Regions from separate parts of the Caballeronia sp. Sq4a genome, predicted to be linked through region 1. Evidence: riboswitches for the same ligand, from Rfam matches in the RefSeq annotation. Region 1 holds a riboswitch; the other holds the start of a gene.
The links. Region 1 has a riboswitch for cobalamin ahead of cobW (cobalamin biosynthesis protein CobW). Riboswitches for the same ligand answer to the same signal wherever they lie in the genome.
Positions count from the first base shown of each region.

Region 2: another riboswitch for cobalamin. It lies ahead of LDZ24_RS02985 (TonB-dependent receptor domain-containing protein); the one in region 1 lies ahead of cobW (cobalamin biosynthesis protein CobW).

Region 1 covers NZ_CP084251.1:711,812-724,952, reverse strand. The annotation lists gene LDZ24_RS17295 (CbtB-domain containing protein) at 1-149, shown strand, start outside; gene LDZ24_RS17290 (CbtA family protein) at 159-923, shown strand; gene LDZ24_RS17285 (DUF1289 domain-containing protein) at 920-1,150, opposite strand; gene LDZ24_RS17280 (cobyrinate a,c-diamide synthase) at 1,147-2,445, opposite strand; gene cobO (cob(I)yrinic acid a,c-diamide adenosyltransferase) at 2,450-3,052, opposite strand; gene LDZ24_RS17270 (cobalamin biosynthesis protein) at 3,061-3,510, opposite strand; cobalamin riboswitch at 3,523-3,771, opposite strand; cobalamin riboswitch at 3,825-4,076, shown strand; gene cobW (cobalamin biosynthesis protein CobW) at 4,202-5,281, shown strand; gene cobN (cobaltochelatase subunit CobN) at 5,286-9,059, shown strand; gene LDZ24_RS17255 (ATP-binding protein) at 9,056-10,069, shown strand; gene LDZ24_RS17250 (VWA domain-containing protein) at 10,183-10,752, shown strand; gene cobJ (precorrin-3B C(17)-methyltransferase) at 10,731-12,374, opposite strand; gene LDZ24_RS17240 (precorrin-2 C(20)-methyltransferase) at 12,371-13,099, opposite strand; gene LDZ24_RS17235 (precorrin-8X methylmutase) at 13,096-13,141, opposite strand, start outside.
Region 2 covers NZ_CP084250.1:631,504-649,013, forward strand. The annotation lists gene cysD (sulfate adenylyltransferase subunit CysD) at 1-23, shown strand, start outside; gene LDZ24_RS02905 (sulfate adenylyltransferase subunit 1) at 52-1,365, shown strand; gene cobA (uroporphyrinogen-III C-methyltransferase) at 1,390-2,148, shown strand; gene LDZ24_RS02915 (sirohydrochlorin chelatase) at 2,212-2,583, opposite strand; gene lptG (LPS export ABC transporter permease LptG) at 2,609-3,757, opposite strand; gene lptF (LPS export ABC transporter permease LptF) at 3,762-4,859, opposite strand; gene LDZ24_RS02930 (leucyl aminopeptidase) at 5,020-6,561, shown strand; gene LDZ24_RS02935 (DNA polymerase III subunit chi) at 6,569-6,985, shown strand; gene LDZ24_RS02940 (DUF2486 family protein) at 7,055-7,405, shown strand; gene ilvD (dihydroxy-acid dehydratase) at 7,485-9,158, opposite strand; gene LDZ24_RS02950 (LysR family transcriptional regulator) at 9,265-10,221, shown strand; gene lgt (prolipoprotein diacylglyceryl transferase) at 10,258-11,154, shown strand; gene LDZ24_RS02960 (SIMPL domain-containing protein) at 11,199-11,924, opposite strand; gene LDZ24_RS02965 (EVE domain-containing protein) at 12,004-12,462, opposite strand; RNA gene ssrS (6S RNA) at 12,555-12,737, opposite strand; gene LDZ24_RS02975 (cell division protein ZapA) at 12,842-13,156, opposite strand; gene LDZ24_RS02980 (ATPase) at 13,153-13,542, opposite strand; cobalamin riboswitch at 13,782-14,077, shown strand; gene LDZ24_RS02985 (TonB-dependent receptor domain-containing protein) at 14,162-16,033, shown strand; gene LDZ24_RS02990 (FecCD family ABC transporter permease) at 16,069-17,067, shown strand; gene LDZ24_RS02995 (ABC transporter ATP-binding protein) at 17,064-17,510, shown strand, end outside.

The DNA.
Region 1 (13,141 bases):
TGCCTTGGGCCGTGTTCATCGGCCTGATCCTTTTGATCGCCATCTATTTCGTCGGCGCGGAGCAGGGCGCGACGTCCATCTTCTCCGGCATGTACGTTCACGAATTCGTGCATGACGGCCGGCACTTGCTCGGCTTTCCCTGCCACTAAGGGCGCGTCATGATTCGCAGCTTGTTGATACGCGGCATGATCGCGGGTCTCGTCGCGGGCCTGCTCGGCTTCGGCTTTGCGAAGCTCGTCGGTGAGCCGTTCGTTGCACAGGCCATCGCGTTCGAAGGAGAACATGCGCATGGACATAGCCCTCAGGAAGCCACGGCTCATTCACACGATCACGACGGCGATGAAGAACTGGTGAGCCGGGACACGCAGGCCGGTCTGGGTCTCTTTACCGGCGTGGCAGTATTCAGCGCTGCGCTCGGCGGCATTTTCTCGCTCGTCTTCGCGTTCGCTTATGGACGGCTCGGCGCATTGCATGCGCGCGGCACATCCGCGTTGCTCGCGATATTCGGTTTCTTAAGCGTGGCGGTCGTGCCTTTCCTGAAGTATCCGCCGAACCCGCCGTCGGTCGGCAACGCGGCGACGATCGGTCCGCGCACCGCATTGTTCTTCGGCATGTTGGCCCTCTCCATCGCGGCAGCGGTGTTCGCCGTCGCGCTGCAAAGGCGGCTGCGCGTGCGGCGAGGCGAGTGGAACGCGACGATGATCGCAGGCGCTTTTTATATCGCATCGATGCTGCTTGCGCAGTTCGCGCTGCCGCGTATCGAAGAAGTGCCGGCCGGCTTCTCGGCGTCGTTGCTCTGGAACTTTCGCATCGCGGCCATCGGCATTCAGGTCATCATCTGGACGACGCTCGGGCTCTTGTTCGGCGCGCTCGCTGCCCGCGAACTCGAGCGGCCCGCATTGCGCAAAGTGGCGGCCGTCTAAGCGTTTTCTCGCGACAATGCCGCTTGCCTTGCGGGCAATTCATCCAATAGCGCGAGTTTCGCGGCATCGTCCATCGAACGGAACGACTTGATCTCTTCGCGGCTCCTGAAGCATCCCGCGCACAGACCGTGTGCGGGATCGATCTTGCATACGCCCGTGCACGGCGAACCGACCGGCTCTTGCGACTTCGCGCGTGCAATGGTGAAGGCGAGGTCGATGATCGTCATAGCGATTCACCGCGAAAGAGCGCCGCGGCGGCGGCCGGATTCGATGGCCAATACGCGTGCATATACGTGGCCGTGATCGGACCATGGCGATAGAGGGCTTCGCCTTCGGCGCCTGTCGTTGCATGCTTCGAGGTCAGATGCGGCTGCATGGGTGTATCGAGCGTGGAGTAATGGAACGTGTGGCCGGTGAGCGCGCCATGCGCGGTATCGAGCCTTTGCATTGCAAGACGCGCGAGACGGCGCTGCATGAAGGCGTTGCCGGGCAGAAGACCGAGCATCGCATGCTTCGTGCCTTCCACGTCCGTCAGCGTGTCGAGCAGATACAGCATGCCGCCGCATTCAGCGACGACGGCTCTTTCACGCGCCACATGCGCTTGAATCGCTGTCCGCGTGCGAAGGTTCGCGGCGAGCGTGGCCGCTTGCAGTTCCGGATAGCCGCCGGGAAGATAGAGCGCGTCGGCATCGGCGGGCACGGGTTCATCGGCGAGCGGCGAGAAGGTGCTGACGCGCGCGCCCATTGCGTGCAGCAAGTCGATATTGGCCGGATAGACGAATGAAAACGCAGCATCGCGCGCCATGGCGATATGCAAGCCTTCGAGCAAACGCGGCGGCGCTTCCTGCATCGCGTCCTCGAAGCGCACAGGCGGCGGTAGATCGGCAAGCGTGGTAGCGGCAATGGCATCGGCGGCGCGATCGAGACGCGCATCCAGTCCCGCCACTTCCTGCGCTTGCGTCAAGCCCAGGTGACGCTCGGGCAGCGCGATGTCCTCTGCATTCGAAAGATGCCCGCAATAGCGCAGTCCATCGGGGATGGCTTCGGCCAACATCTGCGCATGCCGCGCCGATGCAACGCGGTTGGCTAGCACGCCATGGAACGGCACGTCCGCGCGATAACGCGCCAATCCGAACGCGATTGCGCCGAACGTCTGCGCCATGCCATGCGCGCCGATCACCGCGAGCACCGGCACGTTGAACGCGGCAGCGAGGTCGGCGCTGCTCGGCGTGCCGTCGAAGAGACCCATGACGCCTTCGATCAGGATCAGATCGGCTTCGCGCGCGGCCTCTGCGAGCAACGCGCGGCATGCGTCGAGACCGACCATCGACAGATGCAGCGAATAGACGGGCGATCCGCATGCGCGTTCGAGAATCATCGGATCGAGAAAATCGGGACCGGTCTTGAATACGCGCACGCGCAGGCCACGCCGCGCATGATGACGCGCAAGCGCGGCCGTCACCGTGGTCTTGCCTTGATGCGACGCGCTCGCGCCGATGAAGAGTGCGGGGCAGGAGGGCATGAGTTCAGTACTCGACGCCACGTTGCGCCTTGACGCCCTGCTCGCGATACGGATGCTTCACGAGCCGCATCTCCGTGACGAGGTCGGCCAGTTCGACGAGCGCATCCGGCGCATGACGGCCCGTCACGACCACATGCAGCATCGCGGGACGCGCCTTCAGCACATCGAGCACTTCGTCGAGCGGCAAGTACTCGTACTTGAGCACGGCGTTGAGCTCATCGAGCACGACCATTTGATATTCGCCGCTCTCGATCATGCGCCGCGCTTCGTTCCAGCCTTTGCGCGCGGTCGCCATGTCGGCCTCGCGGTTTTGCGTGTTCCATGTATAGCCGTCGCCCATCGTCACGAAATCGCAATTGGCGACCGCGCTCAGAAAATCGCGTTCTGACGTATGCAGCGCGCCTTTGATGAATTGAACGACGCCGAGCTTCATGCCATGCCCGAGCACGCGCACCGCCATGCCGAAAGCGGCCGTGGTCTTGCCCTTGCCATTGCCTGTGTTGACGATCAGGAGACCCTTCTCGTGATCGGCGGCGGCCTGCTTCTTTTCGTGGCCTTCCTTGCGACGCTGCGTCATGCGCAGATGCGATTCCGTATCGGTTTTCATGGGCTCTTTCAGGCTTTCTTCGTTGCTATGGCGACGGTCACATGACCGTCGATCATCTTCGGCACCACAAGCTCTCCGCCCTCGCTCGCAAGCAGCGCGCTAGGCTCGCACACGCCCTCGGCGGGCATGTGCGCGAGCTCGTCCGCGCGATAAAGGCGCAATGGCAGGGCATGACGCTCGCAGAAAACACGCAAGCCGGCTTCGTCGTGTTTGATGTCGATGCTCGCGACCACCGCGATGTGCGCGAACGTGAGTTCCGGTGCTTGAAGCGCACCAAGCGCATGAAGCGCACGAAGCACGGCCGCTTCTATCGCATCGGCGCTTACGCCGCGTTTGCAGCCGATGCCGACGGCGAGATGGCGTCGGCTCACGCAAGGAAGCATCATCGAACGAATGGACGGAATGCGTGCGCCGCGCATGCGTCCCTCGCGGATGGCGGCGTTCGGCGAAGGCATCATGATGGCGAGATGCGCTTCGTCCCCTGCGCTGGCCGGTATCCGGGCTTGCGTCCGTCATCGCGCAGCCTTCCCACCGTGAACGGGCAGTGGCCGTGTGCGCCATGCGCGATATCATGCAAGCCGATACCGCCGGTCGCGTACCGTTGCGGGGACAGCACAGGTTGGCGAGCGCTTGCATGATCGTGAAGACGCCGCTTCCTGTTTCCCGTTTAACTGCGCGTTTCGTGTGAACGCGCGAGCACCAGTCGCGCGCCAACGATACCACATGCACCGGTTTCGGCGCCGGCTTCCTTGACGCTCTTTCGCAGGCAGCCTAGACTTCACGCAGTTCTGGTGCCCGCGTGCGAGCTTCTTTCGCATGCAGTTAAACGGGAAGCAGGAAGCGGATGCGTTCATCATGTGAACGGACGCGCGCCAACCTGCGCTGCCCCCGCAACGGTAAGCGACCGGCGGTATCGGCAAATACGATATCGCGCGTTGCGCACGAAGCCACTGTCGGTACATGGCAGGAAGGCTGCGCAACGAGGTCGCAAGCCCGGATACCGGCCAGACTTTCGCAGGGTTCACGCCGCGGGGATGCGGCATGGTCCATGATCCATCAGTCGTGCGCTTTTTCCCGCAGATCTCGCCGGCGATACCTTCCTCGCGCGACGCACGCACGACGCACGCACACACGAGCCACGGAGCGACGATGCAAACCCGCAAGATACCCGTCACGGTCGTGACCGGCTTTCTCGGCAGCGGCAAGACCACCTTGATGCGCCACATCATGTCGAATGCGCAGGGCTTGCGCCTTGCTGTCATCGTGAATGAATTCGGCGAGCTCGGCATAGACGGGGAAATCCTGAAGGGTTGCGGCATCGGTTGCGACGACGAAGCCGGGTCCTCCGAGCGCAATCTCTATGAGCTCGCTAACGGGTGCCTGTGTTGCACGGTGCAGGAAGAGTTCTATCCGGTGATGGAGCAGTTGCTGGAACGCCGAGAGCGCATCGATCATGTGTTGATCGAGACGTCGGGCCTCGCGTTGCCCAAGCCGCTCGTGCAGGCATTCAACTGGCCGTCGATCAAGAATGCGTTCACGGTGGATGCCGTGATCACGGTGGTCGATGGTCCTGCCGCCGCAAGCGGACAGTTCGCCGCGAACCCCGCAGCGGTCGATGCGCAACGCAAGGCCGATCCGAATCTCGATCACGAATCGCCGTTGCACGAGCTATTCGAAGATCAACTGTCTTCGGCTGATCTCGTGATCGTCAACAAGACCGACCTCATGGACGCCGACGCACTGCGCCGCGTGGAGGCACTCGTGCGGCCCGAGATTCCGCCGCAAGTGAAGGTCGTGCCCGCGCAAATGGGCAAGCTCGATCTGCATGCGCTGCTCGGTCTGCAATCGGCGTCCGAGGACAGCATTCATCTTCGCCACGATCATCACGGTTCTGCCGACGATGAAGGCCACGTGGACCATCACCATGACGAATTCGATTCGGTCGTCGTCGAAGGACAAGTGGAATCGCGCGAACAGGCCATTGCGGCGTTGCAGGCGCTCGTGGAGAGCCACACGATCTATCGCGTGAAAGGGTTTGCCGCGCTGCCGGGCGCGGGCATGCGTCTCGTGGTGCAAGGCGTGGGCCGGCGTTTCGACAGCTATTTCGACCGGCGCTGGAACGAAGGCGAAGCCGCGAGCCGCTTCGTGCTGATCGGAGAAGACCTCGATGGTCCAACCTTGCAAGCAGCGTTGAACGCGGCGCTGGCGAACGCGCTCGCGCAGGCCTGACGCAATGCATCTGTTACGCACGACGCCCGGAGGTTTCGTCGATGACGCAGCAGGCGTCATGCGTATCGAGCAGACGCGCGCACCGATCGTCGTGCTAAGTTCGGCCGATACCACGCTCGCGCTGCTTGCAAGCGTGTTTCCGCGTCTGGAGCCGGGCTTTCCCGAGGTGCGGCTCGCGAATCAATCGTTTCTGCGCCAGCCCGCATCGGTCGACTTCTATGTCGACGATGTATTGCGTCATGCACGCGTCGTCATCGTCGATCATCTCGGCGGTGAATCGTACTGGCCTTATGGCATCGAGCGAATCGTGGCGCTCGCCGAGCGCGAGAAGCAGATGCTCGCCATGTTCTCGGGCGATCTCACCGAAGACCCGAATCTGATCAGCAAAAGTACCGCGGATGCCGCGTTCTGCCGAGAGTTGTCACGCTATCTGCGCGAAGGCGGCGCGGGCAATGCCGAGGAATTCCTGCGCGCGATCGGTTATCACGCGTTCGGCTTCGGTCGCGCGCCGCAAGCGCCGCGTCCGCTGCCTGCCGTGGCCATCTATCATCCCGAGCGCGACATCGCCGCAATCGACGACTGGCGCGCGCGCTGGACCGACGGCGCGCCCGTCGTCGCGATCCTGTTTTATCGCGCGCATCTGCAGGCGGGCAACACCGCTGTATTCGATGCGCTCATCGAAGCGCTTGAAAAGGAAGGGCTGAATCCGCTGCCGATCGCGATTGCTTCCCTCAAGGAAAACGTGAGCCGCGAAGTGATCGCGCGCTTGTGCATGGAGCATCGCGCATCGCTCGTATTGAACACGACTGCGTTTGCAGCGAGCGTGATCGGCGAAAGCGAAGACTTCGACATTGCGGGCGATGCGCCCGTGCTGCAAGTGATACTGAGCGGCGGCAATCGCGAAGACTGGGAAAAGGACAACCACGGCCTCAACTCGCGCGATGTAGCGATGCATGTCGCGCTGCCCGAGGTCGATGGCCGCATCATCACGCGCGCGGTCAGCTTCAAGGGACTCGCGTATCACTGCGCGCAGACGCAAGTGGACGTGGTCCGTTATCAGGCCGATGCCGAACGCGTTCGCTTCGTCGCCGAGTTGAGCCGCCGCTGGTGCAAGCTGCGGCATACGCCTAACCACGAGAAGCGCATTGCGCTCGTGCTCGCCAACTATCCGGCGAGCGAAGGGCGCATCGGCAACGGCGTGGGACTCGATACGCCGGCATCCGCGGTCGGCATCCTGTCGATGCTCGCCCGCGAAGGCTATCGCGTGGGCGAATTGCCGGAGAGCGGCGACGCGCTCATCGCCGCATTGACGCAAGGCGTGACGAACGATCCCGTGGTTCGCGATATGCGACCGGCGTTGCAAAGCCTTTCGCTCGACGACTATCTCGACGCTTATCGCGCGTTGCCCGCCGATGCACGCGCCGCGCTCGAAAAGACCTGGGGCGCGCCGCAAGACGATCCTACATTGAGGCGCGGCCGCTTCATGATCGCGGGCTATCGCTGCGGCGAAGTGTTCGTCGGCATTCAGCCGTCGCGGTCGCGCGAGCGTAACGACTACGCGAGCTATCACGATGCCGAACTTGTCCCGCCGCACTCCTATCTCGCGTTCTATTTCTGGCTGCGCATGCGCTTCAACGCGGACGCGCTCGTGCATGTCGGCAAACACGGCAATCTGGAATGGCTGCCGGGCAAGAGCGTCGCGCTGTCGGCATCGTGCTGGCCTGATCTGATTCTCGGGCCGATGCCGCATCTTTATCCGTTTATCGTCAATGATCCGGGCGAGGGCAGTCAGGCCAAGCGGCGGGCGCAAGCGGTCATCATCGATCATCTGATGCCGCCGCTCACGCGCGCCGAGAACTACGGTCCGCTGCAAGACCTCGAACGGCAAGTCGATGAGTACTACGAAGCATTGATGGTCGACGTTCGGCGCGCGAAGCTGTTGCGCAAGTCCATACTCGCGAGCATCGTCGAGAACAAGCTGCACGAAGAGCTCGGCCTCGATGCCCCGCGCGATACATCGGGCGAAGACGCGTTGCTCACGCGCGCCGATGCGTATCTGTGCGAGCTGAAAGAAGCGCAGATTCGCGATGGACTCCATGTTTTCGGCGTGTCTCCGCAAGGCGTGCAGCGGCGCGATACGCTGCTTGCGCTCGGGCGTTTTCCGATCGGCGACGGTCAGGGCGCGAACGCCAGCCTCATCACCGCGCTCGCGCGCGATCTGCAATTAGGCGATGACTTCGATCCGCTCGACGCCGACTGGGCCGCGTCGTGGCAGGGACCGCGTCCGCAGGCATTGCAGTCGATGAGTGATGCTCCCTGGCGTCATCACGGCGACACGCGGGAGCGGCTGGAATGCCTCGCCATGCAACTTCTCGAAGGCGAAGCGGCCGCGCCCGGTTTGCATACGGAACGCGTGCTCGCGCGCTTACATGGCGATGTGCTCGCGCGGCTCGATGCATGCGGACCGCAAGAGTCACTGCAACTTAAGCGCGGTCTCGAGGGCCGCTTCGTTCCGCCGGGGCCGAGCGGTTCGCCATCGCGCGGCAGACCCGACGTGCTGCCGACGGGGCGTAACTTCTATTCGGTCGATACGCGCGCATTGCCGACGCAAGCCGCCTGGTCGCTCGGGCTCAAGTCCGCGAACTTGCTCGTCGAGCGGCACGTGCAGGACCACGGCGATTTTCCGCGTGCCATCGGTCTGTCCGTGTGGGGCACGGCCACCATGCGCACCGGCGGCGACGACATCGCGCAGGCATTCGCGCTCATCGGCGTGCGGCCGAAATGGGCGGCGGGCAGCCATCGCGTCACCGACTTCGAGATTCTGCCGATCTCCATCTTCAACCGGCCGCGCATCGACGTTACCCTGCGCGTATCCGGCTTTTTCCGTGATGCGTTCGCGAATCTCATGCATCTGTTCGATGCGGCCGTGCAGGCCATAGCGGACCTCGAAGACGAGCCGGAAGACGTCAATCCGATTCGCGCGCGTATTTTGCGTGAGCGCGACGAGTTGATTGGACGCGGCGTCGATGCCAAGGAAGCTCGGCTGCGTGCCGGCTGGCGCGTGTTCAGCACGAAGCCGGGCGCGTACGGCGCGGGCTTGCAAGAACTCATCGACCTGAAGCAATGGGAAACCGATGCCGACCTGTCCGCCGCTTATCAAAGCACGGGCGGCTATGCCTATTCGCAAGCCGTCGACGGCGCCGAAGCCCGGTCTACCTTCGGCGCGCGGCTCTCGACACTCGATGTGGTGCTTCAGAATCAGGATAACCGCGAGCACGACTTGCTGGATTCGAACGACTATCACCAGTTTCAGGGCGGAATGATCGCGGCCGTGCGTTACTTGTCGGGCGTGCAGCCGCAGGCGTACAACGCGGATCACAGCAACCCCGCCGCGCCGCGCATGCGCACGCTGAACGAAGAGATCGCGCGTGTCGTGCGCTCGCGCGTGGTCAATCCCAAGTGGATCGACGGCGTGAAGCGGCATGGCTACAAAGGCGCGTCGGAACTCGCCGCGACGGTCGATTATCTCTTCGGTTACGATGCCACCGCGCGCGTCGTCTCCGATCATCAATATGCGCTGGTCACGGATGCCTACGTGAACGATGCCGGTACGCGCGAATTCATCGCGCGGCACAACCCGCACGCGCTCCAGTCGATCTGCGAGCGCCTGCTCGAAGCGATGCAGCGCGGGCTGTGGCAGGAACCCGGCGCCTATCGGCAGTCCGTGACGCAGCATCTGCTCGATGTCGAGCAGCAACTCGAAGGCCGACAGACTTGAACGAAACCTCATTTTTCCCCGCGTTTCCTTTCACCGCGCTCGTCGGGCAAGCGCCGTTGCAACAGGCGTTGCTGCTCGCGGCTGTCGATCCGTCATTGGGAGGCGTGCTCGTGAGCGGGCCGCGCGGCACGGCGAAATCCACGGCGGCGCGCGCGCTCGCTGAACTCTTGCCGGAAGGAAAACTCGTCACCTTGCCGCTCGGCGCGAGCGAGGAGCAACTCATCGGCACGCTCGATATTCAAAGCGCGTTGCGCGATGGCGGCGTGAAGTTCTCGCCGGGCTTGCTCGCAAAAGCGCATCGCGGCGTCCTGTATGTCGACGAAGTGAACCTGCTGCCGAATCCTCTCGTCGATCAACTGCTCGACGTGGCAGCGAGCGGCGTGAATATCATCGAACGCGACGGGATATCGCATCGGCATGACGCGCGGTTCGTGCTGATCGGAACGATGAATCCGGAGGAGGGGGAACTGCGCCCGCAATTGCTGGATCGCTTCGGGCTTGCCGTCGAACTCGCGAACTGCTTCGACGCCAACGTGCGCCAGCGGATCGTCAAGGCGCGACTCGCATTCGATTCGGATGCCGAAGCATTTCGCGCGCAGCATGCGGATAATCAGGCGGCGCTCGCCGAACGCATCGAAGCGGCGCGCGCGGCACTCGACCAGTTCGATTTCGATGACGTCGTGCATGCGCATGTGAGCGAGCTGTGCATTGCAGCCAACGTCGATGGCCTGCGAGCCGATCTCGTGATGCTGCGCGCGGCGCGTGCGCTCGCGGCGCTCGAAGGCGCGGAATACGTCGAAACGAAGCATGTTGATTGCGTGGCCGATGCGGTATTGCGGCATCGCCGGCGCGAGCCTGAGGCGCCAAATCGTGAAACATCGCGCGAATCATCGCGCCCGGAAGGCAGCGCGAATACCCCGCAAGGCGGCGACTGGGGCTACATGCCGCCGGAGCCCGTCGGCATCGCGAAGGTCAAGCAGGTCAGGCCGCTCGCCGCAAAAAAAGCCTGAGCCATCGAAGGCCCGACGCCGATGCGAACGCGCATCGTCTTCGATGGCAGGAGGCGCGTTCGCGTGGGCGAGAACATGGGCGTGAAGGGCTCGCTACTGCATCGGTCGACTGGATGGCGACGCTGCGCGCCAAACGCAACGCACGCTTCGATGCCGGTCACTTGCGCTATCGACGCGGCCAAGGCGAAGCATCCGCGCTGCATTGCTTCGTGCTCGATTGCTCCGGCTCGATGCTCGGCGGCGAACGCCTCGCGCGCGCGAAGGGCTTGCTGATCGCGCTGTTCGACCGCGCGTATCGCGAACGCGCGGAGGTCGCGCTGGTGTGCTTCGGCGGGGGACGCGCGGAAGTGCGTCGTCAGCCGGGAACGGCGCATTGGTTCAATGACCGCTGGATCGCGCCGATTGGCGGCGGAGGCGGCACGCCGCTCACGCTCGGATTAGCGACGGCATCGACCGTGCTTGCGCGAGCCGCGCGTCGCAAGCCTTCGCAACGCCGCTGGCTGTGGCTGTTGAGCGATGGACGCACGAACGAGCGGCCCGCGGCGCCCGCGCTTGCGGACCGTATCGTCGTGGTGGATTTCGAGGAAGGACGCGTGCGGGTCGGCGGGGCGCACGCGCTGGCGCTCGACTGGCGCGCGCAGCATATACCCGCCGAATCGCTTCAATACGAGCGAGGCGTATAGACCCATTCGCCGTCGCCGATCACGCGCGTCTTAGACGACCCGACGATCACCATCGTTCGCATATCGACGAGACCGCCGTGCAATTCGCCGAGCGTCACGACGCGCATCGTTTCTGCCGGACGTCCCACATCGCGGCCGAGCACGACGGGCGTAGCCGCGTCGCGATACTCGCGCACGATGTCGATTGCGCGATCGAACTGCCACGGTCGCGCCTTGGATAGCGGGTTATAGAACGCCATCACGAGATCCGCTTCGCTTGCATGCCGGATGCGATGCTCGATCACGTCCCAGGGCTTGAGGTTGTCCGATAGCGACAGCACGCAGAAGTCATGGCCGAGCGGCGCGCCCGCGCGCGCGGCCGTTGCGAGCGACGCGGACACGCCCGGCACGATAGCGAGTTTCACGGCGGCCCATTCGGCATGCGTTGCCCATCCCTCGTCGAGCGCTTCGAGCACGGCGGCAGCCATCGCGAAGACGCCGGGATCGCCCGACGATACGACCACGACCTTTCGCCCTTCGCTCGCGAGTTCGAACGCATGTCGTGCGCGCTGCAACTCCTCGCGGTTATCCGTCATGTGGATGCGCTGGTCTGCGCGAAACGGGCCGGCCATGCGCACGTACGTTTCATAGCCGAGAACGTCGTGCGCGGAAGCGAGCGCGGCTTGTGCGGCAGGCGTCATCAAGTCTGCGCTGCCGGGGCCTAGACCGATGACGGTCAACGTGCCACGCGCGCGACCGATGGACTCCACGTCGAGAGGCGCGTGGCCCACGCTCAGCGCGATTCCGTTCGCGCGAAGCGCGTCATTAGGCGGCTGTTCGCTGCTGAAGCGAAGGGGCACGTTGAGCGCGTTGGCAGCATCGCTGAGCGCATCGAACGTCATGCTTTCTGTCGGTGCGACCAGCGCGGCAAGCGCAAGCGGCGAGAGCCCGTGCTCGCGCAATGCATGCTGAACGCGATCAGCAGTCGCATCGTCCTGCGCTTCGATCCACGCGGCCACGCAACGCGGATGAATCACGAGACTGCTCTCGTCGTTCATCACATGCGGCGTGATGCGCACGGCAAGGCGCGCGTCCTCTGCGCGGGGCAAGTCGGCCTGATTGAGCCACGGTGCATGGCCTTCCACGCGCGTGGTTTCGCCCGCGAGCAGATCGGACACGAAACGCTTGCCGCGCTCCATATCCGCCAGCGCGTAGCCATCGGGCGGCGCGAGCAGGCACATGCCGAAGCGCAGTTCGCCGCTCGTCGTGATCGCGGGCGTGATATCGAGCGCCGCGCCGATCTCGCGCGCGAGCACATTCACGCCGCTCGTGCCACCGAGCAGCGGCACGACGGCGCTGCCATCCTGCGCGACCGCGAGCACTGCCGGCTCCGCGCATTTGTTCGTGAGACAAGGCGCGAGCGAGCGAATGACGATGCCAGCCGCGCACAGCGCGACGATAGGCGTGGCTGCCAGATAGAGCGCTCGCACGTGCGCGCCGAAATCGTCGTAGGCGATATCGGCATGAACCCGGTTGGCGAGACCATGCACGAGCGACCCCGGATAACGCGCCTGAATGCGGCGCGCGACAGGAAGCGCGCTTTCGCCGAGCACGACGATCGCGATCGATGACGCCGCGTTCATGCCTGCCATTTCTTCCCCGGCACGACGAGCAGCGAGAAATAGGGCGACGCCATCGGATCCACTTCATCGAGCGGCACGATCCGTTGATTCGCCATCGTCGCGCGCTCGACATAGAGCGCGCGCTTGTCCAGCCCCAGATCGGTGAGCACGCGCCGCACTTTGTCGAAGTTGCGGCCGAGCTTCATCACGACGGCAGCATCGGATGCTTCGAGCTTGCACTTCAACTCGTCTTCCGGCAGCACGCCGGACAGCACGCAGAGACTCTGATTGCGATAAACGAGCGGCACGCCGAGCACGGACACGCCGCCCAGCATCGAACATACGCCGGGCACGACATGCGCATCGAAACGTCCGGCGAGACGGTCGTGCAGATACATGTACGAACCGTAGAAGAAGGGATCGCCTTCGCAGATCACGGCCACATCGCGGCCCGCTTCGAGATGATCCGCAATGGCGAGCGCGGCTTCGTCGTAGAACGCGCTGATGATCGTCTCGTAGCACAGCGGCGGTTCGAGCGCTTCGGTCGTCACCGGATACACGAGCGGCAGGCGTGTCTGCGCGTCGTCGAGATGCGCTTCGATGATGCCGAACGCGTTGCCCTTCTTGCCCTTCGCGACGAAATACGCGACCACCGGCGCGGACTTCAGAAGCCGCAGCGCTTTCACGGTAATGAGTTCGGGGTCGCCTGGACCGACGCCGAGACCATACAGGCGTCCGCTCATCATTCGTTCTCCGAAGCAAGTGCATTGACTGCGGCGGCGGCCATC
Region 2 (17,510 bases), on a different replicon from region 1:
GCAAGAAGCAAGGCTATTTCTAAGCATCACGCTCCGAGGAACCAACGAATCATGAGCATCTATCAAGCGGAAGACCTGGGCGTGTTGCGCTTCATCACGGCGGGCAGCGTCGACGACGGCAAGAGCACGCTGATCGGCCGCCTGCTGTACGACAGCAAGGCGGTTCTGTCCGACCAGTTGTCGGCCATCTCGCGCGCGAAGAACAAGCGCACCGTCGGCGATGAAATCGATCTGTCGCTGCTCACGGACGGTCTCGAAGCCGAGCGCGAGCAGGGCATCACCATCGACGTCGCGTATCGCTACTTCGCGACCGCCAAGCGCAAGTTCATCATCGCGGACACGCCGGGCCACGAGCAATACACGCGCAACATGGTGACGGGCGCATCGACGGCGCACGCCGCGATCATTCTCGTCGACGCGACGCGCGTCACGTTCGAGAACGGCGAAGCGCAACTGCTGCCGCAGACCAAGCGCCACAGCGCCATCGTGAAGCTGCTCGGCCTGCAGCACGTGATCGTCGCGATCAACAAGATGGATCTGGTCGAGTACAGCGAGACGCGCTTCAACGAGATTCGCGATGCGTATGTCGCGCTCGCGCGTCAACTCGGTCTCGAGCATGTGCGCTTCGTGCCGGTGTCGGCGCTGAAGGGCGACAACATCGTGAGCGCGAGCGAGCGCATGCCGTGGTACGCGGGTGAGCCGCTGCTCGATCTGCTCGAATCGCTGCCGGTCGCGCAGCCGAACGAACAGGCGCTGCGGTTCCCGGTGCAATGGGTCGCGCGTCAGGACGGCTCGCAGGCCGACGACTTCCGCGGCTACATGGGCCGCGTCGAAGCGGGCGAGGTGCGCGTGGGCGATGCGATAAGCGTGCTGCCGGCGAATCGCCAGGCGACGGTCGCGGAGATAATCGCGCCGGTGCCGGGCGGCGTCGCGTCGGTGAATCGCGCGTTCGCGGGCCAGACGGTGACCATTCGCCTGACCGAAGACGTGGACGTGTCGCGCGGCGATACGTTCGTGCCGGCGACGGCGACGGTGGCCCCGGCGAAGAAGCTCGAAGCCGATCTGTGCTGGTTCGACGAAGAGCCGCTTTCGCCGCAGCGCAAGTATCTGCTGAAGCAGACGACCAATACCGTGTTCGCGCGCATCGGCGCGGTGAAAGAGGTGCTGGACGTGCACACGCTGTCGCATTCGGTGGACCGCACGACGCTCGCGATGAACGACATCGGCCGCGTGGCGCTCACGCTGCAAAAGCCGATCGTCGCGGACGAGTACGATACGCATCAGGGCACCGGCGCGTTCGTGCTGATCGACGAGGCGACGCATCACACGGTTGCGGCCGGTATGATTCGCGAAATCGCGGCGTAAAGCTTGATGACGGACGGAATGCACATGGGTAAGGTCTATCTGATCGGAGCGGGACCGGGCGCGGCGGATCTCATCACCGTGCGCGGCATGCGCTTGCTCGAACAGGCGGATGTCGTGCTGCACGACGCGCTGATCGAGCCGGCGATGCTCGACTACGCGCCGAACGCGAAGCGGATCGCGGTCGGGAAGCGCTGCGGACAGCGTTCGACCGCCCAGCATTTCATCAACAAGCAGATCGTCGATGCGGCGCGCGAGCATGGCGTCGTCGTGCGGCTGAAGGGCGGCGATCCGATGCTGTTCGGCCGCGCCGACGAGGAAATGCGCGCGTTGGAAGCGGCGGGCATCGAGTACGAAGTGGTGCCGGGCATCACGGCGGCGCTCGCGAGTGCCGCGACGCTGCGGCGCTCGCTCACCTTGCGCGGCGTATCGCGCAGTGTCGCGCTCGCCACGCACAGCCGCGCGGCGGACAGCGAGGACATTCGCGAGCAGGCGAAGGCCGATTCGCTCGTCTTCTACATGGGCCGCGACAGCGCGGCGGATATCGCGCAGCAGTTGATCGACGCGGGACGGCCCGGCTCGACGCCGGTGGCGATCGTGGAGGCGTGCAGCACGCCGCGCGAACGCACGCTCACGCTGACGCTCGCGCGCATGGCCCGCGGCGAGGCGCAGGCGTGGCTGGACCCGTCGCAGCCGAGTCTGTTGATGATCGGCGAGGCGTTCAAGGAAAGGGCGTCGGCGGGAAAGCCGAAGGTGCATCTTAAGGGGATGCAGGCGGCGGCTTGATTTTCAGGCTCGCGAAGACAAAAAAGCGCATCGGAAACGATGCGCTTTTTGTTTTCATGCGCGTTAATCGCCCGTTTGCCGCACGCAATACGCGGCCACCGCATCCAGCACCGCATCATCCTCGCCGACCGCCGTCGCGCAGTGGATGACCACATGCGGATGCGCCTCCCGGCACTTCGCCACCACTTCGGGCAAATCCCGCCGCACATGTCCGCCTTGCCCGAAGAACACCGGAACGACGGTGATCGCATCACAGCCGTCCGCGGCTTGCGCGGCGACCGCTGCGGGCAAATCCGGCGTCATCAGTTCGAGAAACGCGAGCGACACCGGATCGCCACGCAACGCGCGCAGCTTCGCGGCGAGCCGTTCGAACGGCTCGGCCCAGCGCGGATCGCGTGCGCCGTGTCCGAAAAGGATGATGCCGTGTCTGCTCATCGCGTTGTCCTCCGCTAAGCGGCCGTCAGTGCCGCTCGACCCATTTGAGACCCAGCAAGCCGATTGCCAGATAAGCCAGCGCGGGCGCCGCCGCCGTGATCGGCGCGGGCCATGTGTTCAACGTGCCGATATGCGAGAACAGCGTATTGAACAACTGGAAGCTCATGCCGATCATGATGCCGCCGAACACCTTCACGCCCACGACGCCCGCGCGCGTATGCAGATACGCGAACGGCAGCGACAGCACCAGCATCACGAACACTGCGAACGGATACAGAATCTTGCGCCAGAACGCGATCTGATACCGCTGCGTGTCCTGATGATTCTCCGTCAAGTGCTGGATATAGCGGAACAGATTGAACATCGACATACGATCCGGCGACACCAGCAGCACCGAAAGAATCTGCGGCGTTAGCTCCGAGCGCAGCGAGAACTGCGGCAGCGTCGTCTCTTTCGCGCGATACACGGGGTTGAGCGCATCGGCGGAGTTCGCGGTCTGCGGCTGCGCATCGACCAGTTGCGTCTCCGTCACGCCCGTCAGCTTCCAGTGGCCCGGCGGCTGGTACACGCCGCTCTTCGCAATGCGCACGCTCGAGAGCCGGAACTTCGAATCGAATTCGTAGATGCGCACGTTCGCGATCGTCGTGTCCGGGTTCAGGGTGCCGACATTGACGAAGCGCGTGACCTGTTCGCCGTTTTCCTTCGCGGAGAGCGTGTCCTTCACCCATACGCCCGATTCGAAATTCGACGACACCGACGAGCCCAGCGCCTCCAGCCGCACGCGCTCGGACAATTGATCGGCGTAAGGCCCGACCACTTCGCCGATGATGTACGTCACGAGCACGAGCGGCACGCCGATCTTCAGCAGCGAGCGCAGCGCCGCGCCGGTCGAGAGCCCGGACACGCGAAAGATGGTGAACTCGGAGGCCGCCGCCATCTGCGCGAACACGTAGATGGCGGAAATGAGCGCGGCGACCGGAATAATTTCGTAGAAGCGCGAAGGCGTCTGCAAGGCCACGCGCAACACCGCGAGCGTGAACTTGTAGTTGCCGTGCCCGACCGTGTTCAGTTCGTTGATCAGGTCGAAGAAGAAGAACAGGCCCGAGAACGCGAACAGAATGAAGATGAAGGCGATATAAATCTGGCGCGCGAAGTATCGTTCGTAGATGCGCATGGGCTCAGGCTCCCTTCGAGCGCGTGAAGCTCGCTCGCGTGAAGAGCGGCCGGTTGCGCACGCGCAACCAGAAAATAAATGCGACGAGCGCGAGCACCAGCACATGCAGTCCGACGATGCCGACGCCGAACGAGAGCTTGCCCTGTTCGATCCACGACTGCACCACGTTCAGCAGGTTCGAATATGTGAGATAGATCAGCACGGCCATCACGAGGTTGATGGTCCGGCTGCGGCGCGGATTCTGATAAGACAGCGGAATGGCAAGCAGCATCAGGTTGATGGCGATGAGCGGCAGGCCCATGCGCCAGGCGAATTCCGCGAGATTTTCCTTGGTCGGATTAGCAAGCAGGTCGGGCGTGGAGATGCCGGTCGTGGTCGGCGTATTGACCACCTGATGGCTCATGATCTTCACGCCATACCGCGCGAACTCCATGATGCGGAAGTTCGGCTGGCCGGGCGTGCCGTCGTAGCGCCGCCCGTCTTCCAAGACGATGAAGCGGTCGCCGTCCGCGCGCGTTTCCGTGTGGCCGTTCTTCGACACGATGACGTTGACCTTGCCGCCTTCGGTGCTCGTGACGAACACGTTCTCCACGTGCCCCTGATCCGGCGACATCTTCTCGATGAAGAACACGCGGTGGCTCGACGGCGATTCGCGGAACTGGCCGGGCGCGAGCAGTGACACTTCGTCGCGCTGCTGAAAACGCGCCTTGATGAGCTTGCTTTGCTGGTTCGACCACGGCCAGCCGATGAACGCGAAGAAGATGATGAGAATGATGATCGGCGTGGAGAACACGGCGATCGGCTTGATGAGCTGCGTCTGGCTCACGCCCGAGGCGAGCCACACCACCATCTCCGAATCGCGATACCAGCGCGTGAGCACGAAAAGAATCGAGACGAAGAGCGTCACGATCAGCATGACGGCGAGATAGCCGATGACGGTGAGCCCGATCAGCACGACGACATCGCGCGGGTCGACCTGACCTTGCGCCGCGAAGCCGACGATGCGGATCATCATCGTCGTGAGCATGATCGTGAGCAGCACCATGAATACGGCGCCGGCCGTATACGCGAGTTCGCGCTGCAGGGAGCGTTCGAAGATCATTGATTTCTGCTTGAGGCCGGCGGCGATGCGGCTACGCGTTGACTGACCCGGGAAACGCAGCTTCGTTCCCCGGCGCCGCGAGCCTGTGACCGCCGCGGTAAAAATAGCGGATAATTGCGGCTTTCATCCTTCAGCCTGGATTTTACCGAGGATAAGCGCGATGGACTTTAGCATAAAAGCCTGTGATTGGAGCAAAGGCGAGTCAAATGGTTTCCTGACCGGAAAGGCCGATGTCGTGGTGCTCGGCGTCTTCGAAGCACAGACGCTCTCGGGCGCGGCCCTCGCCTTGGATCTCGCGACGAAGGGCTTGATTTCGCGCATTGTGAAGGCAGGCGACATGAGCGGTCGCGCGGGCACCACGCTGCTGGTGCCGGAAGTCACGGGCATCGGCGCGGCGCGCGTGCTGCTCGTCGGCCTCGGCAAGCAGGACGCCTTCAATCAGAAAGCGTATGGCGAAGCCGTGCGCGCGGCGTGGCGCGTCATTCTCGGCACGAAGATCGCGCAAGTCACCTTCACGCTCGCGCAACTGCCTATCCAGGAGCGCAGCGGCGACTGGGCGGTGCGCGCCGCCATCCTCGCGCTGCGCGAGCTCACCTACAAGTTCACGCAGATGAAGAGCAAGCCCGAAAACGGCGCGCGCTCGCTGAAGAAGATCGTCTTCAGCATCGACCCGGCGGACGAGAAAGCCGGCCGCATCGCGATCAAGCAGAGCGTCGCGATCGCGAACGGCATGGACCTGACGCGCGATCTCGGCAATCTGCCGCCCAACGTCTGCACGCCGACCTATCTGGGCCAAACCGCGAAGCAGCTCGGCCGCGACTGGAAGCTGAAAGTAGACGTGCTCGGCCTCAAGCAGATCGAAGCGCTCAACATGGGCTCGTTCCTTTCCGTGGCGAAGGGCTCGGTGCAGCCGCCGCAGTTCATCGTCATGCAGTATCAGGGCGCGGGCGCGGCATCGAGCGAATCGGGCAAGGGCAAGAACAAGAACGCGCCGATCGTGCTCGTCGGCAAGGGCATCACGTTCGACTCGGGCGGCATCTCGATCAAGCCCGGGGAGGCGATGGACGAGATGAAGTACGACATGTGCGGCGCGGGCTCGGTCTTCGGCACGCTGCGCGCGGTCGCGGAAATGGGCCTGAAGCTGAACGTGATTGGCATCGTGCCGACGTGCGAGAACATGCCCGCGGGCAATGCGCTGAAGCCGGGCGACATCGTCACCGCAATGAACGGCACGACCATCGAAGTGCTGAACACGGACGCCGAAGGCCGCCTCATTCTGTGCGACGCGCTCACCTACGCGGAGCGCTTCAAGCCGGCTGCGGTGATCGACATCGCCACGCTGACGGGCGCGTGCATCATCGCGCTCGGCCATCACAACACGGGCCTCTTCTCGAAAGACGACGCGCTCGCGGGCGAGCTGCTCGACGCATCGCGCGAGGCGGTCGATCCGGCATGGCGTCTGCCGCTCGACGAGGAATATCAGGATCAGCTGAAGTCGAATTTCGCGGATGTCGCGAACATCGGCGGGCGTCCGGCGGGCAGCGTGACGGCGGCGTGCTTCCTGTCGCGCTTCGCGCAGAACTATCCGTGGGCGCATCTGGATATCGCCGGGACCGCGTGGAAGAGCGGGGCGGCGAAGGGCGCGACGGGCCGTCCGGTGCCGCTCCTCTCGCAGTTCCTGATCGACCGCGCGGGGCAGTGATCGCGCCATGACGCGCATCGACTTTCACACGAACGTCGGCGATCCGCTCGCCTATGCCTGCCGCCTCGCGCGCAAGGCGTATGCGAGCGGGCGCTCGGTCGTCGTGCTCGCGGACCCGGCGCGCCTCGCCGCGTTCGACGAACAGTTGTGGACCTTCGCGCCGCTCGAGTTCGTGCCGCATTGCATGGCGAAGAGCGCGCTCGCGCAGGAAACGCCGGTCGTCCTCGCCGCCGATCTCGACGACGTGCCGCATCATCAGGTGCTCGTGAATCTGGGCGCGCCGGTGCCCGCGCAGTTCGCGCGCTTCGAGCGTCTGGTGGAAATCATCGGCGACGACGCCGACGAACTCGCGGCGGGGCGCGAGCGCTTTCGCTTCTATCGCGATCGCGGCTACGCCATCGAAACGCACAGACAAGGCGGTTGAGCGAACAGTGCGTAACCTCGCGCCGCGTTAGCATCGGCGGTGGAGACCACTGAGAGACCATCCGACATCATGACCGACAACACGCACACGCCCGAATCGTTCGATTCGTCCATTCCCGTTCTCACCGATGTCGTCGTGCCCGGCAAGCCGGAGTTCGCGCGCGCCCCGGGCGTCAACGACGCGGCGGCCGCTTACGAGGCGCAACGCGTCGGCGAGCGGCTGCAAGGCCGTGTCACGCAGTTTCTGACCGGCGATGCCCGCGCGATCATCGAGGCGCGTTGTCAGGACGTGCTGCGCGAGCATTCGGCGAAGATGGTGCAGGAGATCACGCGCGAAGTGTCGCTGGCGCTCGAAAGCAAGATGCGCGAGTGGGTGGCCGTTGCGGTCGAGGAAGAGTTGCAGCGGCAGCGGGGCGGCTGAGTCTCGCGTTGCCGGGAACGACAAAAGGGGCGCATCGAGCGCCCCTTTTGCTTTAATTAGCGAAGACTGTCGATCAGCTTCAGCCCGTCACCGCCCCACGATTCGCCGGGAGCGCCAGCGCCGCGAACTTTGCCAGCACGCCGCGCGTGTACTTCGGCGCGGGCTTCTTCCAGGCGGCGCGGCGGCGCGCGATTTCCGCGTCGTCCACGTTCAGTTGAAGCAGCAGCTTGTGCGCGTCGATGGTGATGGAGTCGCCTTCCTGCACCAGTCCGATCGTGCCTCCCGCGTACGCTTCGGGCGCGACGTGGCCGACCACCATGCCCCACGTTCCGCCGGAAAAACGCCCGTCGGTGATGAGCCCGACCGATTCGCCCAGCCCCTTGCCGATGATCGCCGACGTCGGCGCCAGCATCTCGGGCATGCCCGGGCCGCCCTGCGGGCCAAGATAGCGCAGCACGACGACATCGCCGGCCTTGATCTTGTCGGCGAGAATCGCTTCCATCGCGGTTTGCTCGTCGTCGAACACGCGCGCCGGGCCGGTGATCACCGGGTTCTTGAGGCCCGTGATCTTCGCGACCGCGCCGTCTTCCGCAAGATTGCCGCGCAGAATGGCGAGGTGGCCTTCCTTGTAGAGCGCCTGCTCGATCGGGAAAATCACCTTTTGATCCGCGCGCGGCTTGCTCGGCACGTCCTTGAGTTCTTCCGCGAGCGTGCGGCCCGTGATCGTGATGCAGTCACCGTGCATCAGGCCCGCGTCGAGCAGGATCTTCATCACTTGCGGAATGCCGCCGGCCTTGTGCAGGTCCGTCGCGACATACTGGCCCGAAGGCTTCAGATCGCAGATGACCGGCACTTTCTTGCGCATGCGCTCGAAGTCGTCGATGCTCCATTCCACTTCCGCCGCGTGCGCGATAGCGAGATAGTGCAGCACGGCGTTGGTCGAGCCGCCCGTGGCCATGATGAGCGCGACCGCGTTCTCGATCGACTTCTTCGTGATGATGTCGCGCGGCTTCAGGTCCTTCTTCACGGCTTCGACGAGCACGCGCGCCGATTCGGCGGCGGAGTCCACTTTCTCGTCGTCGGGGTTCGCCATCGTCGACGAATACAGGAGCGACATGCCGAGCGCCTCGAACGACGAGCTCATGGTGTTGGCCGTGTACATGCCGCCGCAGGAGCCGGTGGACGGGCACGCGTTCTTCTCGACGCCCTTGAAGTCTTCTTCCGACATGCGCCCCGCCGTGAACTCGCCGACCGCCTCGAACGACGACACGATGGTCAGGTCCTTGCCCTTCCAGTTGCCCGGACGAATGGTGCCGCCGTAGACGTAGATGCCCGGCACGTTCATGCGCGCGAGACCGATCATGCCGCCCGGCATGTTCTTGTCGCAGCCGCCGATCACGACGACGCCGTCCATCCACTGGCCCTGCACGGCCGTCTCGATACAGTCCGCGATCACTTCGCGCGACACCAGCGAGTACTTCATGCCTTCGGTGCCCATCGACATGCCGTCGGAGATCGTCGGCGTGCCGAACACCTGCGGATTAGCGTTCGACTGCTTGATCGCCGCGATGGCGGCATCGGCGAGGCGCTGCAGGCCGGCGTTACACGGCGTGATCGTCGAGTGGCCGTTGGCGACGCCGATCATCGGATTGTCGAAATCCTCTTCCTTGTAGCCGAGGGCGTAGTACATCGAACGATTGGGCGAACGCGCGACGCCCTGCGTCACGTTTTTCGAGCGGCGATTGAAGGCCATGTTGGGGCTCCTTGAAGATTCTTTTGTCTAGTGGCGCAAGAATGCAGCGTCGGCTTGTATCTGTCCAATATATTATTCAAGGTCTATTAGGTCGGAGAAGATATTGATGGACGAGCGAAACGCGCCGATCGAACTGCGTCTGCTGCGCTATTTCGTGACCGTGGCCGAAGAGATGCATTTCGGCCGCGCCGCCGCGCGTCTCGCGATGACGCAGCCGCCGCTTTCGCAGGCGATTCGCGCGCTCGAAGACGCGCTCGGCGTCGCGCTGTTCGCGCGCACGAAGCGCACGGTCGAATTGACGCCGGTCGGCAAGGATCTGCTGCCGGAAGTGCGGCGCATTCTCGCCGCCGCCGATGCGCTACGCCCGCTCGCGCAGTCGCTTTCGCGCGGCGAGGCGGGCGTGCTGTCGCTCGCGTTCGTATCCACCGCTGACTACGGCTTGTTGCCCGCGCTGCTGCGCGATTTCGGCGCGCGCTATCCCGGCGTGCGGTTGCAACTGACCGAAGCGACGAGCGACGTGCAGATCGAAGAACTCGTCGCCGGGCGCGTGGACGCGGGGCTCGTCATTCCGCCGCTGCCGCCGCGCCACGCGATGTCGCTGTCGTATCTCGCGATTGCCCGCGAGCCGCTCGTCGTCGCCATGTCCTCGGACGCCGCCGAGCAATTGCAGCAGGGCACGGCCGAATGGGCCGACACGCCCGTCGATCTGCGCGATCTCGCCGCCGCGCCGCTCGTCGTGTTTCCGAGGCGTCTCGCGCCGGGTTTGTATGACATCATTATGGGCTGCTACGGCGCGGCGGGACTCACGCCGCGCATCGGGCAGGAGGCGATCCAGATGCAGACCATCGTGAGCCTCGTGTCCGCCGGCATGGGCGTCGCGCTCGTGCCGCAGTCGCTGCGGCATTTGCGGCGCACGGGCGTGGTGTATCGTCCGCTGCGGCCGGTGGCGGATGCGCCCGTCGTCGAAACTGGACTCGTGTGGCGCGCGGCCGAGGTGAGCCCGGTGCTCGCCGGCTTCATCGAGATCGTGCGCGCGCGGGCCGCCGCCGTCTCTGCTTTATGATTCGTGCCTGACTTCGCTTGGCTCTAGAACTCTACGATGCTCATTCACCCCAATTTCGATCCCGTCGCGATTCATCTCGGACCGCTCGCCGTGCGCTGGTACGGCCTCATGTATCTGGTCGCGTTCATTTCCGCCATCGTCATCGGACGGCTGCGGCTACGGCTGCCGTTCGTGGCCGCTCAAGGCTGGAGCGCGAAGGACATCGACGACATGCTGTTCTACGGCGTGCTCGGCACGATCCTCGGCGGGCGCATCGGCTATGTGCTGTTTTACAAGGCGAGCTATTACGCGGCGCATCCGCTCGATATCTTCAAGGTCTGGGAAGGCGGCATGTCGTTTCACGGCGGCTTTCTCGGCGTGACCTTCGCGATGGTGCTGTTCGCGTACCAGCGCAAACGCACGTGGCTGCAAGTGACCGATTTCGTCGCGCCGATGGTGCCGCTCGGCCTCGCGGCGGGGCGTCTCGGCAACTTCATCAACGGCGAACTGTGGGGCCGCGTGACCGATCCTGCCGCGCCCTGGGCGATGCTGTTCCAAAACTCGACGAACGACGACGCCATCTGGCTCGCGAAGAACCCGCAACTCGACGCCAAGTGGCATCTGATGGAGATCTTCCAGCGTTATCACATGCTGCCGCGCCATCCGTCGCAGTTGTATGAGATTGCGCTGGAAGGCATCGTGCTGTTCATCGTGATCTGGACGTTCTCGCGCAAGCCGCGCCCGGTCGGCGCCATTTCCGCGCTCTTTCTGATCGGCTATGGGCTCGCGCGCTTCACGGTCGAATTCGCCCGCGAACCGGACGACTATCTCGGCCTGCTCGCGCTCGGCCTTTCGATGGGCCAGTGGCTTTCGCTGCCGATGATCGTCGCCGGCGTCATCATGATGGTGTGGGCGTACAAGCGGCATCGTCGCGTGGCGGCGAACGCGGCGTGATCTCGCGCGGGGCCGCGCTTGCGGTCCCGCTTGACCTCGGCCGATCAGCGGCCCATCTGCACCGAGCCGGATACATCGACGGTCACCGTCGTCGTGCCGGCTTCGAGCGCCATCGGCGCGGCCATCTTGGCATCCGCGCCCATGGCGCGCGATTGCATCATCATCACCGGGCGCGGCGCCACGCCGCTATGCCCGATGTTCACCTCGCGAATCGAATAGCTGCTGTAGCCGAACGCCTGCGAGGCGGCTTGCGCCTGCTTGCGGAACGAATCGATGGCCTGCGTCGAGAGCTTCTGCTCCGCGGCGCGCTGCGCTTCCGGCGACAGCGAAAACGTGACGTTGCCAACTTGCATCGACGAACTCATCTTGCCCGCGAGCTTCGAGGCCGCCGCGAAGTCGTGCGATTCGAGCACGATCTCCGTGCGTCCGCGCCATGCGGATATCTTGCCGTCGCGGTCGGTGGACGGATACACCGTGAACGAGCCGCTTTTCGCGGTCACGCCATCGACACCCTTCGCTTCGCGCAATGCGGCTTCGGCGCGCTGATTGAGCGTCGCGGTGAGCGAGGAAGGATCGGCGGCTTCCTGCTCGTAAAAGAGCGTGATGGTGACCACATCCTGCGGCACCTGCGCGCTCGCCTGCGCCGAAAGCGAGAGCACGCCCGCGGGCTGCGGATTGGCGATGACCGTCTGCGCAGCGGCCGAGGCGGAATAGGCGAGAGTGGCGCTCGACATCGCGAGGGCGAGGGCGGCGGCGGTTTTCTTGTTCATCATCGAAGGACTCCAACGCAAGGCGTCGCGTGATTCGCGACCGCACTTAGGCGTCGGCCTCCAGCCCTTAGTTCCTGCTCTAGACGAGGCGTTCGGTAATAAAGCGCCATTCGTCCTCGGTGACCGGCGTGATCGACAGCCGGTTGCCGCGCGCGAGCACTTGCATGCCGGCGAGTTCCGCGTGCTCGCGAAGTTCGGCGAGCGGAATGAGCCGCGTCTTCTTCACGAAGCGCACATCGACGAGCATCCAGCGCGGCGTGTCCTGCTTGGATTTGGGATCGTAGTAGGCGCTCTTGGGATCGAACTGCGTGGGGTCGGGATACGCCGTCGAGCAGACCTTCGCGATTCCCGCGATACCGGGCTCGGGGCAACTCGAATGGTAGAAGAGCACGCCGTCGCCGATTTGCATCTGGTCGCGCATGAAGTTGCGAGCCTGATAGTTGCGCACGCCGGTCCACGGCAGCGTCTTCTTGGGCGCGTGCGCGAGATGATCGATGCTCGCTTCGTCCGGTTCGGACTTCATCAGCCAGTAGCGCATGAGTTCGGCGTGAAGGAGTGTGCGTGCGGTTTTGGGCGATGCAAACAAAAACGGCACCGGTAAGAACCGATGCCGTTCGTGCTTCCAGAAATAAGGTCCCCGCCTCAGCCGCTAGGCCGGCATCCTGAACCTGGGTTCAAGATTGGTCGCGGTAAGCAACACTTCGGGTACATCAGACAGAGTGACGCGCGCGCCCGTGCTGCAACGTTCCGCAACCGTGCCAATGTAGCATTGGTTCAAGGAATATATGACCTTGGCGTACCAGGCAGGGAGACCTCACTGTACACCAAACGTTTGGTCCTTGCAGCCCTTGCCTGCGTTTCTCGCGGTATCTTTTTTTGATGGATATCGCGACGCTGATTAGATCAGCGCATGACCGTCAGTGCGCTTCATATTGCGCAATGACAGCGCCGAGCTGCTCGTTCATCGAATGCATGGTGCGGCGGATTTCCTCGGCGGGGAACGCTTCGCCGTGGCGCACGCTTTCCTGCAGCTTGAGCAATTCGGACGCCAGCGAAAGCGCGGCCATTACCGCGATGCGGTCCGTGCCGCGCACGCTGCTTGCGTTGCGTACCTTGTTCATTTCGGCATCGACGCGGGCCACGGCTTCGCGCAGCGCGGCCTCGGTTTCCGGCGAGCACGCGAGGCGATACTGCTGGCCGAGAATGGATACTTCGATCTGCGTGGTCGTCATGCCTTCTCTCCTTGATGATGCTCGCCGTGCACTTCTTCCGCGTGCGCATGTTCGTGCTGCGCTTCGCGCGACGCGCTGGATTCGGCGTTCAGAAGATCGAGCTGATTGTCGCTTTCGGCATGATGCGCTTTGCCGCGCGGCAGCTTTTCGAGGATCGCGTTGAGGCGCACTTGCGCGTCGTCGATCTTCGCGGACAGCGAATCGCGTTCGCCTTGCAGCGTGTCGCGCTCGTGGCGAACCTGCGCGAGTTCGGCCTGAACGCTGGCGTAATCGGCGCGCAGCTGTTCGATTTGTGCTTCGAGCGCGAGACGCGCCTGATTGTGGCGCTCGCTGATCTTGATCAGCCGGCCGATGTTCCCTGACAGTGATTCGAGTTCGTTGAGCATGTGCTGCGTCCTCTAAAGACCTGGCATTTTAGCGCGGTTCAACGGTGCTTCCGATAATTGTCTCGTTTCGAGACGTAACAACACGCGATCTTGCGCGCATCGCCGCGTATTCATGTGCGGAATGGCCGCGCGTGACGCACTCGGATGCGCGGCTGACGACGCTTGCTCGTCGCTCGCTCGTCGCTCAAGCCTCGCGATGACGGGGCGCGCGCCTTCTTGACGGCCCCCATGCGCGCTCCTACACTTGCCGCACTTTTGGTGCTCGCGCCGCCTTTCTTGCGGCGCAGTCAAACGGGAAACAGGAAGCGTCGTCTCGCCTCGCGCGGCTCGCCAACCTGTGCTGCCCCCGCAACGGTAAGCGACCGCAACGCAAGTTGCAAGTCGTCCCTCGCGCGTTTCTTCGTGTTGCTCCGTGGTCGTTCGCCATCAGAGACGCGACTGCAAGAAACGTGTCGGCGCCACTGCGCTTTCATGCGTGGGAAGGCGGGACGATGCGTCGCCAGCCCGGATACCGGCCAATCGTCCAGCGCGCCGATGCCTTGCAAGACGGCGCGCGCGTCGCGCACAGACCTCGCGGGGAGCGGGGCACGCGCCAGTCTCCAACGGGAACGCTCCACACATGCTTTTGCCTTCGTCCGGCCTCATTCGTCGCGCGGCGCGCGTCGTGATGTGCGCCGCCGCGAGTGCGCCGCTTGTCCAGGCCGCGCACGCCGATTCCGATTCTCCGTCGCAGACACTCGCGCCCGTCGTCGTCACGGCGACGCGCGGCGCGCAACGGCTCGCCGATTCCATCCCGCAGGCAACGCTCTTCGACGCGCAAGACATCGCCGACAGCAATGCAAACGATGTGCTCGGGCTCATCGCGCTTGCGCCCGGCGTGCAGATCACGCGCAACGGCGGGCCGGGCGCGACCTCGGGCGTCTTCATACGCGGCGCGTCGTCGACGCAATCACTGGTGCTGATCGACGGCGTGCGCGTCGAATCGGTCTCGCTCGGCGCGGCGCAGTTGTCGCAACTGATGCTCGATCAGACCGGCCGCGTGGAAGTGGTCAACGGCAACGTGTCGGCGCTGTATGGATCGAATGCAATCGGCGGCGTCGTGCAGATTTTCACGAAGGAGGGCGAAGCACATCCGCCGCGCTTTCACTTCGAAGCCGAATACGGCAGCTATCACACGCAGCGGCAGTCGGCGGGCGTCGACGGCGCGCTCGATGCCGATGGCCGCACCACGTTCAGCCTGAACGTGTCGCGCGAGAAGACCGACGGCTTCTCGTCGATCGATCCCGCGCGCGCGCCCGCCGCGAATCCGAACGCGAACGGTTATCTGAACGAAAGCGTCGCCGCGACGCTGCGCCACAAGTTCAGCGACAAGTGGGACGCAGGCGTGCGCTTTCTGCAATCGAACGGCGTGAACAGCTTCGACGATCCCTACGGCGTGCCGACCGATCTCAACGAATCGCATGATCGCGTGCGCTCGGCGTCGGTGTTCGCGAACGGCAAGCTGACCGACAACTGGACGACGCACTTCACCGTCGCGCAGGGGCAAGACCGCGCGAACATCGAGCACAACGGCGTCTACACGAGCCGCTTCGACTCGGAGAACCATCAGTATCTGTGGCAGAACGACTTTCGGCTCACCGAGGCGCACAAGCTCGTATTCGGCTACGAGCATCTCGACCAATCGCTCGACTCCGATCAGTTCAGCGCGCCCGACCGGCATGTGAACTCCGTCTTCGCGGGCTATGTCGGCCGCTTCGGTCCGAGCGAAGTGCAGGCCAACGTGCGCCGCGACCAGTATTCCGACTTCGGCGGCGCGAACAGCTACTATCTGGGCTACGCGTACAACTTCGATTCGCACTGGCGCGCGAGCGCGAGCTACGCGGCGGCGTTTCGCGCGCCGAGCTTCGACGATCTCTACTATCCGTTCAGCGGCAATCCGTCGATACAGCCTGAGCGCAGCCATTCGGCCGAGGCCGCGTTGCAGTACGCATCGGACAAGATCGGCGTGGTGCGCGTGACGGCGTTCGAGACGCGCTATTCGAATCTGATCGACTACGTGGGCGACAGCAGCGGCTTCTACACCGCGCAGAACGTCGGGCGCGCGAAGGTGCAGGGCGTCGAGGGATCGTGGGCGGGGCACGTGGGCGCAACCGACGTGCGCGCGAGTGTGACGTTTCAGAATCCGGTCGACGAGACGAATCACGAAGAGTTGACGCGTCGCGCGCGGCGCTTCGCGTCGCTGTCGGCGCATCGCTCGATCGGGCGCTGGCGCGTGGGCGGCGAATGGATCGTGAGCGGCGCGCGCAGCGACTACGATTCGACGCTCGCGGGCTACGGCGTCGTCAATCTTTCGGCGCAATACGACATCACGAAGTCGTGGTACGTGAATGCGCGCATCGATAACCTGTTCGACCGCAACTATGAACTGGCTTACTCGTACAACACGCCGCGTCGCGGCGCTTACGTCACGGTCGGCTGGCATCCGTCGTGAGCCACGCCGCTGACGCGCGCCGCCCGATGAAGGCGATGCACGCAACGCGCGCCACCGCGATCTGGCTCGCGCTCGCGGCGGCGGCTCTTGGCGTGCTGGCGGCGTCGCTAGCGCTCGGAAGCGTCGCGCTGCCGCCATCGCGCGCCATCGCCGCGCTGCTGCATGCGCATGCGGCCACGCCCGATATCGCCGATGAGATCGTGCTGAACCTGCGATTGCCGCGCGCGCTCGCGGGCTTCGCGTCGGGCGCGCTGCTCGCGCTCGCCGGCGCGCTGCTGCAAGTGCTGCTGCGCAATCCGCTCGCCGAACCGTACGTGCTCGGTGTATCCGGCGGCGCGGCGGCGTTCGCGCTTTCCGCGATGCTCGCGTCGATGCCGTGGTGGGGCGTCGATCTCGCCGCGTGCGCGGGCGCGCTCGCATCCATCGTTCTGGTGCTTGGCCTTGCTCGCACGCACGTGTGGCACGGCGAACAGGACGCATCGCCACGGCTCTTGCTCACGGGCGTCGTGGTCGCGGCGGGCTGGGGCGCGCTCATCACGCTGATACTCAGCATCGCGCCGGAGAACCGGCTGCGCGGCATGATCTTCTGGCTGACCGGCGACCTCAACGGCGCATCGACGCCGTGGCCCGCGATGCTCGCGCTCGGCGTGGCGCTCGCGTTGATCGTGCCGTGCGCGCCGCAGTTGAACGTGCTGCTGCGCGGCGAAGCCACGGCGCGTTCGCTCGGCGTGCCGGTGGAACGCGTGCGGCTGCGCGTGTATCTCGTGGCATCGCTCGCGGCTGCGGCGGCCGTCACGACGGCGGGAACCATCGGCTTCGTCGGGCTCGTGGTGCCGCATCTGCTGCGGCTCGCGTTCGGCAACGATCAGCGCATGCTCGTGCCCGCCGCCGCGCTCGCGGGCGGCCTCGCCGTGATGAGCGCGGACCTCGCCGCGCGCACGGTCATCGCGCCCGCGCAGTTGCCGGTGGGCGTCGTCACGGCGCTGATCGGCGTGCCCATGTTCCTGTGGATGCTGCTGCGAAGGCCGCGATGAAGCCGCTATCTGTCGACAATCTCGTCTTGCGCGCGGGCGCCCGAACGCTCGTCGATGGCCTTTCTACGACCATCGCGGCGGGCGAAGTGTGGTGTATCGCCGGGCCGAACGGCGCGGGCAAGACCACGCTCATCGGCGTGCTGGCGGGACTCGCGAAGCCGGCGTCCGGCGCAATCACGCTCGGCGGCCGCGCGCTCGCGTCATGGCGCGCGGCGGACCTCGCCCGCGAACGCGCGCTGATGCCGCAAAGCACGCACGACGCCTTCAGCGCGACCGTGCTCGACACCGTCCTGCTCAACCGCTTTCCGTATCTGACGGGCTGGGGCTGGGAAAGCGAAGACGACCGCGCCGCCGCGCACGACGCGCTCGCGGCGCTCGGTCTCGCCGACCTGGCTTCGCGCGACGTGCTCACGTTGTCGGGCGGCGAAAGGCAGCGCGTGGCG